3 regions of the Neobacillus sp. YIM B06451 genome follow, and region 2 is predicted to be linked to each of the others. Evidence: predicted binding sites of a transcription regulator. Region 2 holds the regulator's gene; each other region holds the start of a gene.

Region 1 (5,274 bases), on a different contig from region 2:
TTCTCAAGGCAAAAGTCTTTAAAATACGGAAATGACGCTTCGGCCGGCTGCGGTGTCTGTTCAATGCTCGTATAGAAGCGTCTTAACGGATGGTCCGCGCCCTTCAGCAGCAAATAATGGACGGCACCAAACATAAGATTTGGAACCGGCTGGCTTTTTTGGGCATGCGAACTTAGTTCAAGGAGTTCGGGATCGCCGGCAATTTTCTTCGAAAGATGTTCGTAAAGCGCGCTCGAGCCTTTGCATTCCTTCTCGGCAAACGCCATAAAACGGTTCGATACAAACTTAAGGTCCATTTTTTCTCCTCACTTGTCATTTTTGGAAAAATCTCCTTTAAGAGAGACAGGGATTTTCTTACTTTTTGCGAATCAATGTTATAGCTATAAATGAATTCTTTTTTTGGCCAAGGGGTTCTACGTTGGAGGTTGAGGTCCAATGATTCAGCGCTGTTCCAATTCCTTTTCGATCTCCTCATTTGAAATCTTCGGTGGTTTTTCGGGCTCAATCTTTAAATGTTTCATAATTAGATTCAGTTTGTATTTGATGGTTGATAGGCTGAATGCTACGTAAAACCATCCAAAGTCCAAGAAGGACGAACCATATCATATCCAATTCCCCTTGCCTTTTTGATTTAAGTATAGCGCTTTCAGCAGATTTATGCAGGGGAATGTTGCAAGGAGGGTTTTATATTCGCGTTTCCGAATTCCACCCAATTTTATACAATCTTAGGATTAAGCAAAAGCAAATCTTTCGCCATCTCGAGGATTTAGGCGCTGGAAATAGGTTTGCTGTCCGCATTTCAAATGAAACCTTGCCCTTTACCTGTAAAAAACACCAATCCCTCCTGAAGAGGAAACTCGGTGACAGCGATCCGAGGCTTCAGGACAACAAAATCGTCAATATTTCGATTGCCTCAAAAGCAATCGACGGGATTGTGATCGGTCCCGGAGAGACGTTCTCCTTCTGGAAGCTCGTTGGCCCCCCTTCGGCGGAAAGAGGATATATTGAGGGAATGCTTCTGTCGATGGGGGAAGTAAAGACAGGAATTGGCGGAGGCATATGCCAGCTCGCCAATCTTCTTTATTGGATGGCGCTCCACACTCCGCTTCAGGTCGTGGAAAGGCATCACCACAGCTTTGACCCGTTTCCGGATGAAGGAAGGGTCCTGCCATTCGGGAGCGGGGCGGGGGTCTTTTACAATTATGTTGATTTGCGGTTTTACAATCCTACAAGCCAGCCTTTTCAAATCAAAGTGTGGCTGACTGACAAACATCTGAAAGGTTCGATCCATACTGACCGCCAGTGGCCATTAGCTTATCACATCGAGGAGCGGGACCATAAATTTTTGCAAAGGGACGGCAGGAATTACCGGCAAAATGAAATTTGGAGAAAGACAGTCGACAAGGCGACAGGCAGTTATGTTGGAGAGGAATTGCTCATTAGAAATTTTTCCGAAGTAAAATACGAGGTGGATTCCGCACTGATTGAGATGGCGTAGCAGGTCTTCAAGGCGAGATGGTTTCGGGATTTCTGGCAACAAAGCCGAAAAATCAAAAGAGTATCGGGGGCCCGATACTCTTTTGGTTTAGCTGGACGCAAACTCGGCCTGATCAAGGAACTCGGCAACAGTTTCCCTATACTCTTCGGGCTGTTCCCGATAAGGCGAATGCGCGCTATTTTCAAAAATATGCAGCTTTGCACCCGGAACAAGGCTGCTGAAATAACTCGTGGACTCCGGAGTAGCTTCGTCAAAACGTCCGCACAGGAAAAGTGACGGAACCCTCAGTTCATGCAGCCTTGGCGTGCAGTCGAATTCTTTCAGGTTTCCTGTTACGCAAAATTCGGATGGCCCCCACATGGTGTTGTAGACTTCCAGGTTGGCAAGCTTCTTTGTGATTTCTCGTTCCTCCGGGCTGATTTCAATCCGGCAGACGAAATTTTTGGCAAACACCCGCATCGCCTGCTGGTATTCCTCTGAATCGGTTGTGCCCTCTGCCTCACAGCGGGCGATGACTGCCTGTGTTTCTTCCGGAAGCTCTTTTAAAAGGCGTTCCTGGTCTTTTGCCCAGCGGGGCGCGTCAAGGCAGGGGCTTGAGAAAATGGCGCTTTTCACACCATCCGGCTTTGTCAGCAAGTAAGCCGCGAGCAATGTCGTTCCCCATGAATGACCGAGAATATGGACTTCATCCAGCCCCAATTGTTCGCGCACCTGCCCAAGCTCTTCTACATAGCGGTCGAGGGTCCACAATGCTTTATCCGTCGGGCCCTTTGAACGCCCGGCGCCAAGCTGATCATAGTATATGACAGTCCGGCCTGTATCTTCGGCAAGCTGGTCCAGCCGCTGCAAGGCATAGCAGGAAGAACCCGGCCCTCCGTGCAAAACCAATAATGGAACGCTATTGGCAGCGCCGGTTATCCGCCGGTACCATACCTTCCCGCCCGTTACGTCTACAAAACCTTCTTTAATCTTCACAACCGTTCTCCCCCTCATTAAAACTAACTTTTGATACGCAATCCCTCAACCAGTTAAAAATTCATAGACGACATCGTTTACAATATCGCGCATATGTGCCTCCGGTTCTGCTTCTTTGAGCCTATACACCCGTTCGCAAATGTCATTTACATCTCGTTCGCCGAGCGGCTGGCTGTCATCGCCGTAATATTGCTTCAGGCAGTTTTTTATCATTTTTTTCACCAGTTTTTCGTCCATGGAAAGCACCTCAAGCCTTATTATAGCTCTTTTCCAACGCATCCTGAAATGGTAATAGACCCTTTTTTTATAAAAGCTGTCGTAAAATTTCCATTGAATGCGAACGCATATTCGCTTAAGATATGGGTATAATGATATGGAACAGATGTTCCCGTTTTGGGAAAAGAAGGAGGGAAATCCAATGGTCGATTACAGCACATTGCCTCGGCACAAAGTTCTTTGCGTCGATATGAAGAGCTTTTACGCCAGCTGCGCGGCAGTCATGGAAGGGCTTGATCCGCTTGGCTGCTATCTTGCTGTAGTCGGCGACAAAGGGCGGGAAGGAAGCGTTGTCCTCGCCGCCTCGCCGCTTTTAAAAAAAGAATTTGGCATCAAAACCGGATCGCGCAAATTTGAAATTCCACAAGATCCGAAAATCAAAATTGTCGAGCCGAAGATGGGCATGTTCCTGAGGATATCGACCGAAATCAGCCGCGTCTTCCACCGCTACGTCCCGAAGGAAGCCATCCATACATACAGTGTCGATGAAAGCTTCATCAAAGTGGATGGAGCCGAAAACCTTTGGGGAGATGCGAAAACAATCGCGAAAAAAATAAAAGATGACATTGAACGGGAATTCCAGCTTCCATGCGCAATCGGTATTGGGCCGAATATGCTTCTGTCAAAGCTGTGCCTTGACCTTGAGGCGAAGAAGCACGGAATCGCCGAATGGACGTACGAGGATGTCCAAATAAAGCTTTGGAACGTCTCGCCGCTCAGGGAAATGTGGGGAATTGGCCGGCGGGTTGAAAAAACACTGAATGGAATGGGCATTTTCACGGTCGGGCAGCTTGCCCGCTATGACCTTGAGACGCTTGAGAAGAAATTCGGCATCATGGGCAATCAGCTCTATTACCATGCGTGGGGCGTCGATTTGTCGGAAATGGGCGCGCCGATTATCGAAGGGCAGATCAGTTTTGGAAAAAGCCAAATCCTTCTTAGGGATTATAAGGACGAGGTAGAAATTAAACACGTTATCCTCGAAATGTGCGAGGAGGTGGCACGCCGGGCACGGACGCACCGGAAGGCAGGCAGGACAGTCACGCTCGGCATCGGCTACAGCCAGGATGAATTCGGGGGCGGTTTCCACCGCGCAAAGACGATTGCCGAGCCGACAAATGTGACGATGGATATTTACCAGGTCTGCCTGGAGCTGTTTCGCCGGCATTATTCGGGCAAAACCGTCCGCCAGATTTCCATTTCGCTTGGAAATATCGTCGATGACGTTGAACTGCAGATGAGCCTTTTTGACATGGGCGCGGGAAAAAGAAGGGACCTCGGCTATGTGGTCGACCGCATCCGCAGCCGCTTTGGGTCGGGGGCGCTGCTCCGGGCGGTTTCGTATACAGCGGCCGGCACCGCCAAACACCGCGCATCGCTGCTCGGCGGCCATAAAAAGTAACCGGGAAAGAGGGGAAGAAGATGATTCGCGACCGCGGCAGAATAAAATGGACATCCATGATGCTTCCCGAGCACGTGAAAATGCTCCGAGACTGGGTGAAGGAGGATTCGTACGAACAAAAAACGGAACTCGACGAGCAGCAGCTCGAATTGATGAACGAAACGCTTGCTGAAGCGATGGAATTCAACCAGGCGGTGGCGATTACCCACTACCGCCGCCACAACTATGAAATTTGCATCGGCAACATCCACTATTGGGACGAACTCGCCCACAAGCTCCACATTGTCGACTCCTCGGGCACAGCCCATATCATCCCCATCGAAAACATCGCCGACATACGGCTCGCTGACAAATAGCACAGTCGCAGGCAAAGACAAGCAGGTTCGCAATAAGAGCCTGCCTGGCTGTTGGAAATCAACCCTCATCTTCACTAACTGTTAACCAGCACATCTCTTATTATTGTAAAACCGCGGAACTCATTCTCCCACCTTTAAAAAATCTACTTGAATTCCACCAAAACTCTGTTAGGATAATTTTAACAAAAGGCAAAGGGTGGGTACTTTATGGAGATTGAAACGATTTACGGGGACTTGCCGAAACTGGAAACAGAAAGGCTCATTTTGCGGAAAGTGACGATGAATGATGCAGAGGACATGTTCGCCTACGGCTCCGATGAAGAGGTCGCAAGATACGTGACTTGGGATAAGCATAACACGATTGAAGATACCCGAACCTTCATTGATTTTGTCCTGAACAAATATGAAAGCAACCAGCTTGCCCCATGGGCGATTGAGTCCAAGGAAACGGGAAGGATGATTGGAACAATCGATTTTGTATCATGGCAGCCAAGGCACAACAGAGCGGAAATCGGGTATGTCCTTGCCAGGGGCCAGTGGGGAAAAGGAATCACAACGGAGGCCGCCACGGTGCTCATTAAATTCGGTTTTGAACATATGGACCTTGTCCGTATCCAGGCGCGATGCTTCACCGAAAACATTGGCTCAGCAAGGGTAATGGAAAAAGTGGGCATGTCATTTGAAGGGGTTAACAGGAAAGCCGCGTTCATCAAAGGAAAGCATCGAGACCTGAAGATGTATGCCATCCTAAAGGAAGACTTTGCGCA
Region 2 (5,274 bases):
GTTTCCATCTTCGACTCTAATGTACTGCCAGCCGTAGGATAGGAAGCGATCTTTTACACTTTCAGAGAAAGACATGTGAAGGTCGCCATCGAGTGAGATGTCGTTGGAATCATAAAGAACCACAAGCCTTCCAAGCTTCAAGTGGCCCGCAAGCGAAGCAGCTTCTGCAGATACGCCTTCCATCAAGTCGCCGTCACCGCAAATGCTGTATGTAAAATGGTCTACGAGTTCGTAATTGTCTTTGTTGTAAGTAGCTGCCAAGTGGCGTTCTGCCATTGCCATTCCTACAGCCATTGCGATTCCTTGTCCCAGTGGGCCAGTTGTGGCCTCAACACCTTCAGTGTGGCCGTACTCAGGATGCCCAGGAGTTTTTGATCCCCATTGGCGGAATTGTTTAATGTCATCCATAGTCACATTGTAACCGGATAGGTGAAGCAGGCTGTACAATAGCATGGAGCCGTGTCCCGCGGATAGAACGAAACGGTCACGGTTAAGCCAGTTCGGATTTTTTGGATTATGGTTCATGAACCGGGTCCATAGTGTATAAGCCATAGGGGCTGCGCCCATTGGCATACCCGGGTGACCGGAATTTGCTTTCTCAATTGCATCAATTGATAAAGTCCTAATTGAGGTTACGGACAAAGCATCAATTTTGTCAAACATATATTACATCCTTTCGTCATCAAATTCCTACCTTCTTAATATTATAGCTCTCATGTGAATTATTCAACAAATCCCCTTTCATGAAGGCGCTGTCATTTTATTATTTTTGTTTTTCCAGAAAAAAAGCCAAAAAAACGCCAATATTATAGTTATTTTTGGCAAAAAAAACAGGCACCCCATTTTAGTGGAGATGCCTGTTGTTTTTTCTCGCTTTTATTTTCTCCGGAGTGACGTCGTTCCCTTCCGGATCAATGATGGTCGTGTTGGTCAATGTATCCAGCATGGAAGAACGGAAAACCTCGAGGTATTCCTTCCGTAACATGGTTTGCTCTTTGGCTTCTTCATCTGTCAATCCGACCGATTTCGATTTCCTGGCCAATTCGTTTATCCTGGCGATTTTTTCTTTTGAAAGCATGGCACTCCCTCTTTCGGTTAGACTACCATGCATCATACTAGAAAACGCCGCCCTTTACAAGGAAGAGGGCTTGTCAGATTCGATTGCTTCCCTATACCGCCGGTGCACCGTCGCCTTGGATACATCGTAACCGAACCCTCTAAGGGTCGCGGCGATTTCGGCAAAGGTGAGGCCATTGTCTTTTAGCCTGATAATTTCCTTAACTGGGACTTCGATTCGTTCACGGCCAGGGCTCTCATCCAGGTTTTTCAGGTTTTTCTGGGGCTTATAGCCTTTTTCAATCGCCCTTTTCATTCCGCGCTTTATTTTGATATTGTGCAACTTACGCTGATATTCCTCTACCATCGCAACAATATTAAGGATCATCGAATCAGATTCTGACAGCTGTAGTTCACCGTCATGCGCCACACTGTATAGCTTGATGCCATTTTTTGATAGTACATGAAGAATGGCTATTTTCGCATTTCCCCTGCCAAGCCTTGTTTCATCCTGAATAAGAACGGCATCAATTTCCCCATCCTTTATAAGGCTAAGCAGTTCGAGGAGCCCCTCCCTTTCAAGGGAATATCCGCTTGCCTGCTCCATGTAGACCGCTGCCTTTTCAAAACCGTGCCTTTCCGCAAGAGCAAGAAGTTCCTCCTCCTGCCTTGCAAGGGACGTTTCCTGGGCTTCCTTTTCTGTGCTGACTCGGCAATATATCGCTGCCCGGACGCCCTTGTTCCCCATATTTACTCATCCTTTCCAACACTTGCTAGCTGCTGCCCCTCGCTAATGGTGAGCTTTTTAATAGGGACAATGATTTTGTCCCCTGGATAAATCGTATCGCTCGCGAGTTCATTGTTTTTCTTTACCCAGTTTATAATATCAGACCGGTCCATCGAATGGCGTTCGGCAAGCTCCTCCGCAACCGCCCAAATGGAATCCCCTTCTTTTACTGTAATGGTCATGTATGTATCTTCAGTTGCAGGTTTGCTAAAGTACGATACCGCTCCCGCACATAGGCTGCTGAAAAAAATCAAAAGTACGACGTAAGAGTTATTTATTAAAAGTTTCTTCATTGGACGCACCCCTTAAGAATGTATGTTCGGTTTATTTGATTTGATTATAATCCGAACATCTGTTTGATGTCAATGAAAAAACTCGAACTTATGTTTGTATCTTTGTCCAACCCATGCTATAATTAGGTAACAATACCAGAAGAGGTGTTTCCATTTATGGCTAAAATATCGAAGAGGCAGCAGGAGATCCTTGATTATATTAAAAGCGAAGTAAAAAGAAAGGGTTATCCGCCGTCCGTCCGTGAAATCGGTGAAGCAGTGGGGCTTGCCTCAAGCTCGACCGTACACGGCCACCTGGAACGGCTGGAAATGAAGGGCCTCATTAGAAGGGACCCGACGAAACCAAGGGCAATTGAAATTCTTGAAGCGGATGAAGCATACATCCCGAAAGTCCGGGTCGTCAATGTTCCAGTCGTCGGGCGTGTTACTGCGGGTCAGCCTATCACCGCTGTTGAAAATGTCGAGGAGTATTTCCCACTTCCCGAAACAATGGTCCCTTCGGACGAGCAGGTTTTCATGCTTGAAATTATGGGGGAAAGTATGATTGAAGCTGGTATCCTTGATGGGGACTATGTCATTGTAAAGCAGCAGAAGACAGCAAATAATGGCGATATCGTTGTCGCAATGACAGAAGAGGACGAAGCTACGTGTAAAAGATTTTACAAAGAAAAAGACTATATCCGCCTCCAGCCGGAAAACCCCACCATGGAGCCTATCATCCTTAGGGAAGTATCCATTTTGGGAAAAGTTATCGGCGTATACCGGAGCATCCATTAAAAAACAGGCTATTGCGGATAGCCTGTTTTTCTTTGCTTCTATAGATTTATTGTTCCGTCTGGGCTTCTTCCCTTTGCTGTGCCCGCTCGTCATACCAAAGCTTCGCGTGGGTAAGGATTGAGAAAACCAGGAAGAAATTCATTGCCCAAACTCCGACAAATGGGCTTATGCCCCCAAACTCTATTGTTTTATACCCCTTTAAAATCATCACAAGATAGGATTCAATAAAAACTAATACGAACCCAGCCGCACCTGCAACCGCCATTCTGATCATGCTGATACCCCCTCAAAGTTCGGAAATTCAAAAGTTTGTCACTTTGTTTTTACAGCTTTGTGAACATAAACAACATACGAACATTTTTAACCTTGAATCTGTTATTTTAAAGATACAGAAAAACTTCAACAGCAATCGATTTCAAAAAAAGCCATCACAAGATTGCTTAGTCAAACATCGCAATGAACAGCAAGAACACAACGAGATTGAACAACCTAGACGCATTAGTGGGAAATAATCGCATCGTCATTGACAAGGGATCCAGCTAGATACATCTACGATTTGCATCAAGATACAAAATGGTCATCTTAGAAACTGCTATGATTCGCATCCAGAAACACAGCATCACAGCCTAGAAGCACCTAAGATTGGCACCAAGATACAAAACCTTACAGCTTAGAAACATCTACGATTTTCATCAAGATACAAAATGGTCATCTTAGAAACTGCTATGATTCGCATCCAGAAACACAGCATCACAGCCTAGAAGCACCTAAGATTGGCACCAAGATACAAAACCTTACAGCTTAGAAACATCTACGATTTTCATCTAGTTTTAGAATGGCCATCTTAGAAACAACTATGACCTGCATCCAGAAACACAAAATCACAGCCTAGAAGCACCTAAGATCGGCACCAAGATACAAAAACTTACAACTTAGAAACATCCACGATTTGCATCCAGATCCAAAATAGTCATCTTAGAAACAGCTATGATTCGCATCCAGAAACACAGCATCACAGCCTAGAAGCACCTAAGATCGGCACCAAGATACAAAAACTTACAACTTAGAAACATCCACGATTTGCATCCAGATCCAAAATAGTCATCTTAGAAACAGCTATGATTCGCATCCAGAAACACAGCATCACAGCCTAGAAGCACCTAAGATCGGCACCAAGATACAAAACCTTACAGCTTAGAAACATCAATGAAGGGCAACTAGAGACTCATTGATCAACAACGCACCCCAGAGGCACCAGGAAAAGGCATCTCTGAGACAGCACAGATAAGAACCACATCAGATCAGCTGGCATTTGCTTAACTGGCTGCCAGCTGAGCCCGATTACCCGCATTGAAAAATGCTGTATATATTCCAAAATGGCCGCTAACCCCCTTGGCGGCTATTTTTTGTGGTCTCTTTTTATTATATACCATCCCGGAATATAAAGTCATAAACAAAAGTCACAAAATTGTCATATTTTAATATTTTTTAAAATTACCGCTCAATTTCGTTTCGAACGTGAATCCCATGAAAAAAGCAGCCCACTTCAAGCGGGCTGCTGTTTCACATCCTATTAGTACATACTCATATACTGCTCGCGTTCCCAAGGATGTACCTGGGTGCGGAACATATCCCATTCGATTTCCTTCGCTTCAAGGAAGTGCTCAACGATATGCTCGCCAAGTGCGGACAGGATGACATCGTCTGTTTTCATCATATCAAGCGCTTGTGCAAGTGTAGCAGGAAGGTCGGCGATTCCTTCTTCGATGCGCTCTTCCTTTGTCATCACGTAAATGTTGCGGTCAACGGCTGCTGGTGGTGTCAGCTTGTTTTTGATACCGTCTAAGCCAGCCTTCAATAGGACAGCCATAGCCAAATATGGATTGGCTGCAGGGTCGACGCTGCGCACCTCAACGCGCGTGCTCATTCCACGTGAAGCAGGGATACGGATGAGCGGTGACCTGTTTTTCGCGGACCAGGCAACATAGCATGGCGCTTCATAGCCAGGTACCAGACGCTTATAAGAGTTGACAGTCGGGTTTGTGACTGCGGTGAAGTTTGTTGCGTGTTTCAGAATGCCGGCGATGAAATGGTACGCATTTTCGCTCAGGTCCAATTTGCTCCCTTTTTCATAAAACACGTTCTCATTTCCTTTGAAAAGGGACAGGTTGCAGTGCATACCGGAACCGCTCACGCCGAACAATGGCTTTGGCATGAATGTAGCATGCAGGCCATGCTTCCTGGCGATTGTTTTTACAACGAGCTTGAACGTTTGGATATTGTCGCACGCAGTGATGGCATCCGCGTATTTAAAATCGATTTCGTGTTGACCCGCCGCCGTTTCATGGTGGGAGGCTTCGA
Region 3 (5,274 bases), on a different contig from region 2:
GCAAAGATGACAAGGAACATGATAGGTACGTAAAACAGAAGAACTCCCCCTGAGGTCGCGACGGCCTTTCCTCCCCTGAAGCCAGCGAAAATCGGATACATATGTCCAATTACCGCAAACACGCCCGGAATTAACGCGTTGAAATCATCATAGCCAACGAGCGTCGGCAGGGCAGCTGCAAGGGTTCCTTTCAGAATATCGGCCAAAGTGACGGCAATTCCCGCTTTTACGCCCAACGTCCTGAAAGTATTTGTTCCCCCAAGGTTCCCGCTTCCATGCTGGCGGATATCCTTGTTATAAAAAACCTTTCCGATAATGAGTCCGGAAGGGATGGATCCTAGCAGGTACGCCATCACACAAAAAAGAACAATTTCAATCATACATAAATCTCCTTTACCTTCAGTTGCAGATGTTTAGATGAAAGGTTGTAGCGGAACCCCCGCTAAGGGAAGTTTCACTTTATCCCACTCTTAAGGGACAGTAAGCCTGAAGGGCAACTGTCCCTAAAGGTCCGATTGGTTCAACTAGCCCTCAGCGGAAAGACACCGCTGAGGGAAGTTTCACTTTATTGTACCATTTTCTTTTTAAAACGCCATATAGCCTAAAAAGGATTTTTTAAAACCTGAATGAAGGCAGTGGTTCCTATAGCATAAGGGCAGCTTGTTTGCTAGGATAAAAACTAGGAAAGGACGGTTCAGGATGGGTACATATAAGGATAATAAGCAATCGAGTTTGATGGAAATATTTCTTGTTTCGTTAAAATTGGGCTGTACGTCGTTTGGGGGGCCAACAGCCCATATAGGCTATTTCCATAATGAGTATGTAAAGAAGAAAAAATGGCTCGAGGAGCGGGAATTTACAGAGTTGATTGCCTTATGCCAGCTGCTGCCTGGGCCGGCGAGCAGCCAGGCGGGATTTGGTATTGGCTTAAAGCGAGGCGGAGTTGCAGGAGGGATCGCCTCGTTTGCGGGGTTTACCCTTCCGTCATTTGCTCTGATGGCGATATTCGCATTCGTCCTTACGGGGATTGATCCAGCAGGAAATGGCTGGCTGCACGGACTGAAAATTGTAGCCGCTGCTGTCGTTCTCCAGGCTGTGTACTCTTTAGGTAAAAACTTTGCCTCTACAAAGGTAACTGGTACAATCGCGACCTTCGCCGCGGCAGCGATGTTCCTTTTTCCTTATTCAATTGCGCGGTTGGCCGTAATGGCAGCAGCGGGGATCGCTGGCTATCTGTTCTGCAATAAGCAGGAAGGAGAACCAATCACCGGTACTTTCACGAATGTATCCAAGAAACTGGCGGTAGTCTGTCTGGCGGTTTTTTGCCTATTGTTCATCCTGCTCCCAGTCCTTCGAAATTTCGGAATGGAATTCGTACTGGCAGACAGTTTTTACCGAAGCGGCGCTCTTGTCTTTGGAGGGGGGCATGTTGTCCTTCCGCTTCTCGAACGGGAACTAATCCCAACCGGTTTCATTTCGAATGGGGACTTTCTCGCTGGGTATGGCCTTGTCCAGGCAATGCCTGGCCCGTTATTCACGTTTTCCGCCTATCTCGGCGCGGCGATTGATGGATGGACAGGTGCGGTTATAGCGATTATTGCCATCTTCCTTCCGGGTTTTTTGCTTCTATTGGCTGTTTTGCCATTTTGGGGAAAAATCCGGTCAAGGCCTGCTATCCAATCCGTGGTTGCCGGGTTGAACGCCGGAGTTGTTGGGCTGCTTGCTGGCGCTTTTTATGATCCAATTTTCATTTCGTCAATTACATCCAGGATGGATGCCGCTCTCTTTGCTTTATTTTTTGGTTTGCTGGCCTTTTGGAAAATACCTCCGTGGCTCCTCGTTGTCATTGGGGCTGGAGCGGGGTACACACTCCTTTAACACTGAAAAAGGATTTACATAAATACGTCCAAAAAAAGGCGAACTTTTTACAATTTGATGGATTATTGCCAAAAGCCGCCATTTCGAATTGAACAATCCGGAAGACATTTCTATAATTTTACATATAGGAGTTCCTATAGTTTCCGCCGGCCAGGCTTGTACGTAAGGCCGGCTTATTTTTTCAAATCCATTTAAAAGGTTGTGAGCGAGCATGGATTCATGGGAAGAGAAACAAGGGGAATCACCAACCGGCGTTGCCTTTCCAGTTGGCAGGTACCCACTTAGTATTTTTCAGCTAGATTCCAAAGGAATGATTATTGCTGTTGATGAGGAGTGGGAATCGATAACCAGCCTTTGTCCTACCGAATCAATTGGCCAAAACTTCCTCGATATTTTCAGCTTCGATCCTCTTTCAAGGGGCTACTGCGATTTCCTTCCCCTCATTAAAAACGAAAAACGCTCTTTATTCACCAAAAAAGGAAAGTTTACATGCGTTACCGTATCTGTACTTCCCATTTTATTAGATGACGGTACAATTCATGGGTATTCCGGCGCTATGATCGATTGTTCAAGCCCATTTTTACATGAAGAACAGGGGCAATTTGAGCCAAAAAGCCTAATTTTTAAGCTTTCTTCGGAAATAGAAAAAAACAGGCAAAAGGATGCGATTCTTATACAACAATCGAGGCTTGCCGCGATGGGTGAAATGCTCGCAAGTATTGGCCATCAATGGAGGCAGCCTTTGAACAATTTATCGATGCTTTTCCAGGAAGCAAGGGAAGCGCTGGAATTCGGCGAAATTAACGAACAATTTGCGGACATATTTATAAAAGATGGGCTTGAGCAGGTACAAGTGCTGTCCCGGACCATCCATGACATCCGGAAATTTTACCGCCGAAACCAGGAAAAGTCGTTCTTCTCTGTTGCAGATGCGATCGAGGATGCATTGTCCCTTTTCTCGCCAAGCCTCAAAAAGCACGAAATTAATATTGAATTCATCTACAGGGGACAGCAAATGGCGTTCGGCTATCCGAATGAATTCAGCCAGGCAATCCTGAATTTGCTTGCCAATTCAAGGGACGCTTTTGTCCACAAAGGAATGGAAAACAGGAAAATTACGATTTCGATTGAAGATGAAGATTGTTTTACCGAAACTATCTTTACTGACAACGCCGGAGGAATTGATCCATCCTACATAACACATATTTTTGACCCCTATTTTACAACAAGGCCTGGAGGAACCGGTTTGGGGCTATATATGGTCAAAACGATTGTTGAACGCATGGAAGGGAACTCAGTGGTTGAAAACGATCATTCAGGGGCGCTGTTCAGGCTATCGATCCCCAAAGCATTTAATCAGGCACAGAATAAGCTGGCGGATTAGCCCAAACCCTCGTTCTCTTTTTATCCTCAAAAAAGCAGAATTAAGGCATTTTTTTATGGGAAAAGGTAAACTAAAGCTAAAAGAATAAGGAGGAAACGTGCTCATGCTGACTTATCCTAGCCGTGTAGAGATAAAGGAAATCCTTAATAAGGCAAAAAGAATCGCTGTCGTTGGCCTAAGTGATAATCCAGAAAAAACGTCCTATATGGTATCCGAAGCGATGCAAAAGGCAGGCTACGAAATCATCCCTGTGAATCCGGCAATTAAAGAAGCGCTTGGGGTAAAAGCGGTACCATCTTTAAAAGACATCGAGGGGCATATTGACATTGTTAACGTATTCCGCCGACCCGAGTATTTGCCCGGGGTTGCCAAGGAGTTCGCAGAAATTGATGCTGATGTTTTCTGGGCGCAGCTTGGCCTTGAAAGCGAAGAAGCGTATCATTTTCTGAAAGAAAGAGGATATACCGTTATTATGGACCGCTGCATAAAGGTGGAACATGCTTTAACCAGAAGGTAACATAATTGAAAACGGCTGCCCCAAGGGCGGCTTTTTTCGTGCTGTACATAACAAAAATAGCCAAAAATCATGTAAAACCAACGGAAATTTGAAAGAACTGGTTTGCGAAAACGAAATAAATCGCTACAATAAAGCATAGACGGCAGGACAAGTTATGGTAAAATTAACTTGCGAACATCCGTTCTTGACCAAAGTTTACCGGTAATCCCACACTTAACGGGACATAACCATCATTGGGGGATGAACCCACTTTGATGTAGTTTCACTTTATTTGATGCCTAAAAGGATGATAGAGATAAAAGTCAAATCCTTTGGCAGGGCATGAAAGGGGTATGTTAGTGTCAGCAAACCAACAAGCTTTTACTTATAATGATGATGCCATCCAAGTCCTTGAGGGATTGGAGGCAGTCAGGAAGCGCCCGGGTATGTATATCGGGAGTACTGATGCAAGAGGGCTCCATCATCTTGTTTACGAAATTGTCGACAACTCGGTCGATGAAGCGCTTGCCGGATATGGCAACCATATTATCGTGAGAATCCACAAGGATAATTCAATCAGCGTCATTGATAAAGGGCGCGGAATGCCAACTGGAATGCACAAGCTTGGCAAACCGACACCCGAAGTTATCCTGACGGTCCTGCATGCCGGAGGAAAGTTCGGCCAGGGGGGCTATAAAACAAGCGGAGGCCTCCATGGTGTGGGCGCCTCGGTAGTCAATGCCCTATCGGAATGGCTCGTTGTCACAATTAAAAGGGACGGTTTCGTCTATGAACAGCGGTTTGTAAATGGAGGAAAACCGGCAACCACCCTTGAGAACATTGGAAAAACGAACCAAACAGGAACGACCATTCATTTCAAACCGGATCCGTCTATTTTTTCCGTCACCACCTATAACTTTGAAACGCTTTGCGAAAGGCTAAGAGAATCAGCCTTCCTATTAAAAGGCATGAAGATAGATATTATTGACGACCGGAACGGCATACAGGAATCCTTCCATTATGAAAATGGAATAGAAGCGTTTGTCGAATATTTGAATGAAGGCAAGGAAGTCCTTCACCCGGTCGTAAGCTTCGAGGGCTCAACGAACGGGATTGAAGTTGAATTTTCCTTTCAATTCAATGATGGCTATTCGGAAAATGTCCTTTCATTCGTAAACAACGTTCGGACAAAGGACGGAGGTACGCACGAAGTTGGCGCAAAGACGGCGATGACAAGGGTTTTTAACGATTACGCCCGCAAGGTTTCCCTCCTGAAGGAAAAAGATAAAAACCTTGACGGCGCCGATATCCGTGAAGGGCTTTCTGCGATTGTTTCGGTCCGCATTCCCGAAAACCAGCTCCAATTTGAAGGGCAGACAAAGGGAAAGCTGGGCACGAGCGAAGCAAGGTCTGCAGTCGATTCAGTCGTTTCCGAACATCTCTCCTATTTCCTTGAAGAGAATCCCGATATAAGTTCCTTGCTTATTAAAAAATCAATTAAGGCGTTCCAGGCAAG

Evidence for each region. The regulator LexA, encoded in region 2, represses DNA repair genes until DNA is damaged. The targets are predictions, from matches to a motif close to CGAACATATGTTCG.
Region 1: the regulator LexA is predicted to act here: its motif matches at 2,811-2,824, upstream of RB160_RS07940 (Y-family DNA polymerase).
Region 3: the regulator LexA is predicted to act here: its motif matches at 3,951-3,964, upstream of parE (DNA topoisomerase IV subunit B).

The regions. Positions count from the first base shown of each region.
Region 1 covers NZ_JAVFKJ010000003.1:99,708-104,981, forward strand. Annotated here, with positions in the region: gene RB160_RS07920 (DUF2332 domain-containing protein) at 1-296, opposite strand, end outside; gene RB160_RS07925 (VanW family protein) at 668-1,498, shown strand; gene RB160_RS07930 (proline iminopeptidase-family hydrolase) at 1,586-2,473, opposite strand; gene RB160_RS07935 (YqzH family protein) at 2,519-2,710, opposite strand; gene RB160_RS07940 (Y-family DNA polymerase) at 2,892-4,151, shown strand; gene RB160_RS07945 (YolD-like family protein) at 4,172-4,507, shown strand; gene RB160_RS07950 (GNAT family N-acetyltransferase) at 4,715-5,274, shown strand, end outside.
Region 2 covers NZ_JAVFKJ010000001.1:492,381-497,654, reverse strand. Annotated here, with positions in the region: gene tkt (transketolase) at 1-663, opposite strand, end outside; gene RB160_RS02320 (DUF896 domain-containing protein) at 845-1,078, opposite strand; gene RB160_RS02315 (YneB family resolvase-like protein) at 1,133-1,804, opposite strand; gene yneA (cell division suppressor protein YneA) at 1,807-2,136, opposite strand; gene lexA (transcriptional repressor LexA) at 2,293-2,913, shown strand; gene RB160_RS02300 (hypothetical protein) at 2,960-3,187, opposite strand; gene glnA (type I glutamate--ammonia ligase) at 4,487-5,274, opposite strand, start outside.
Region 3 covers NZ_JAVFKJ010000009.1:78,403-83,676, forward strand. Annotated here, with positions in the region: gene plsY (glycerol-3-phosphate 1-O-acyltransferase PlsY) at 1-380, opposite strand, end outside; gene chrA (chromate efflux transporter) at 700-1,878, shown strand; gene RB160_RS15405 (ATP-binding protein) at 2,090-3,262, shown strand; gene RB160_RS15410 (CoA-binding protein) at 3,366-3,779, shown strand; gene parE (DNA topoisomerase IV subunit B) at 4,118-5,274, shown strand, end outside.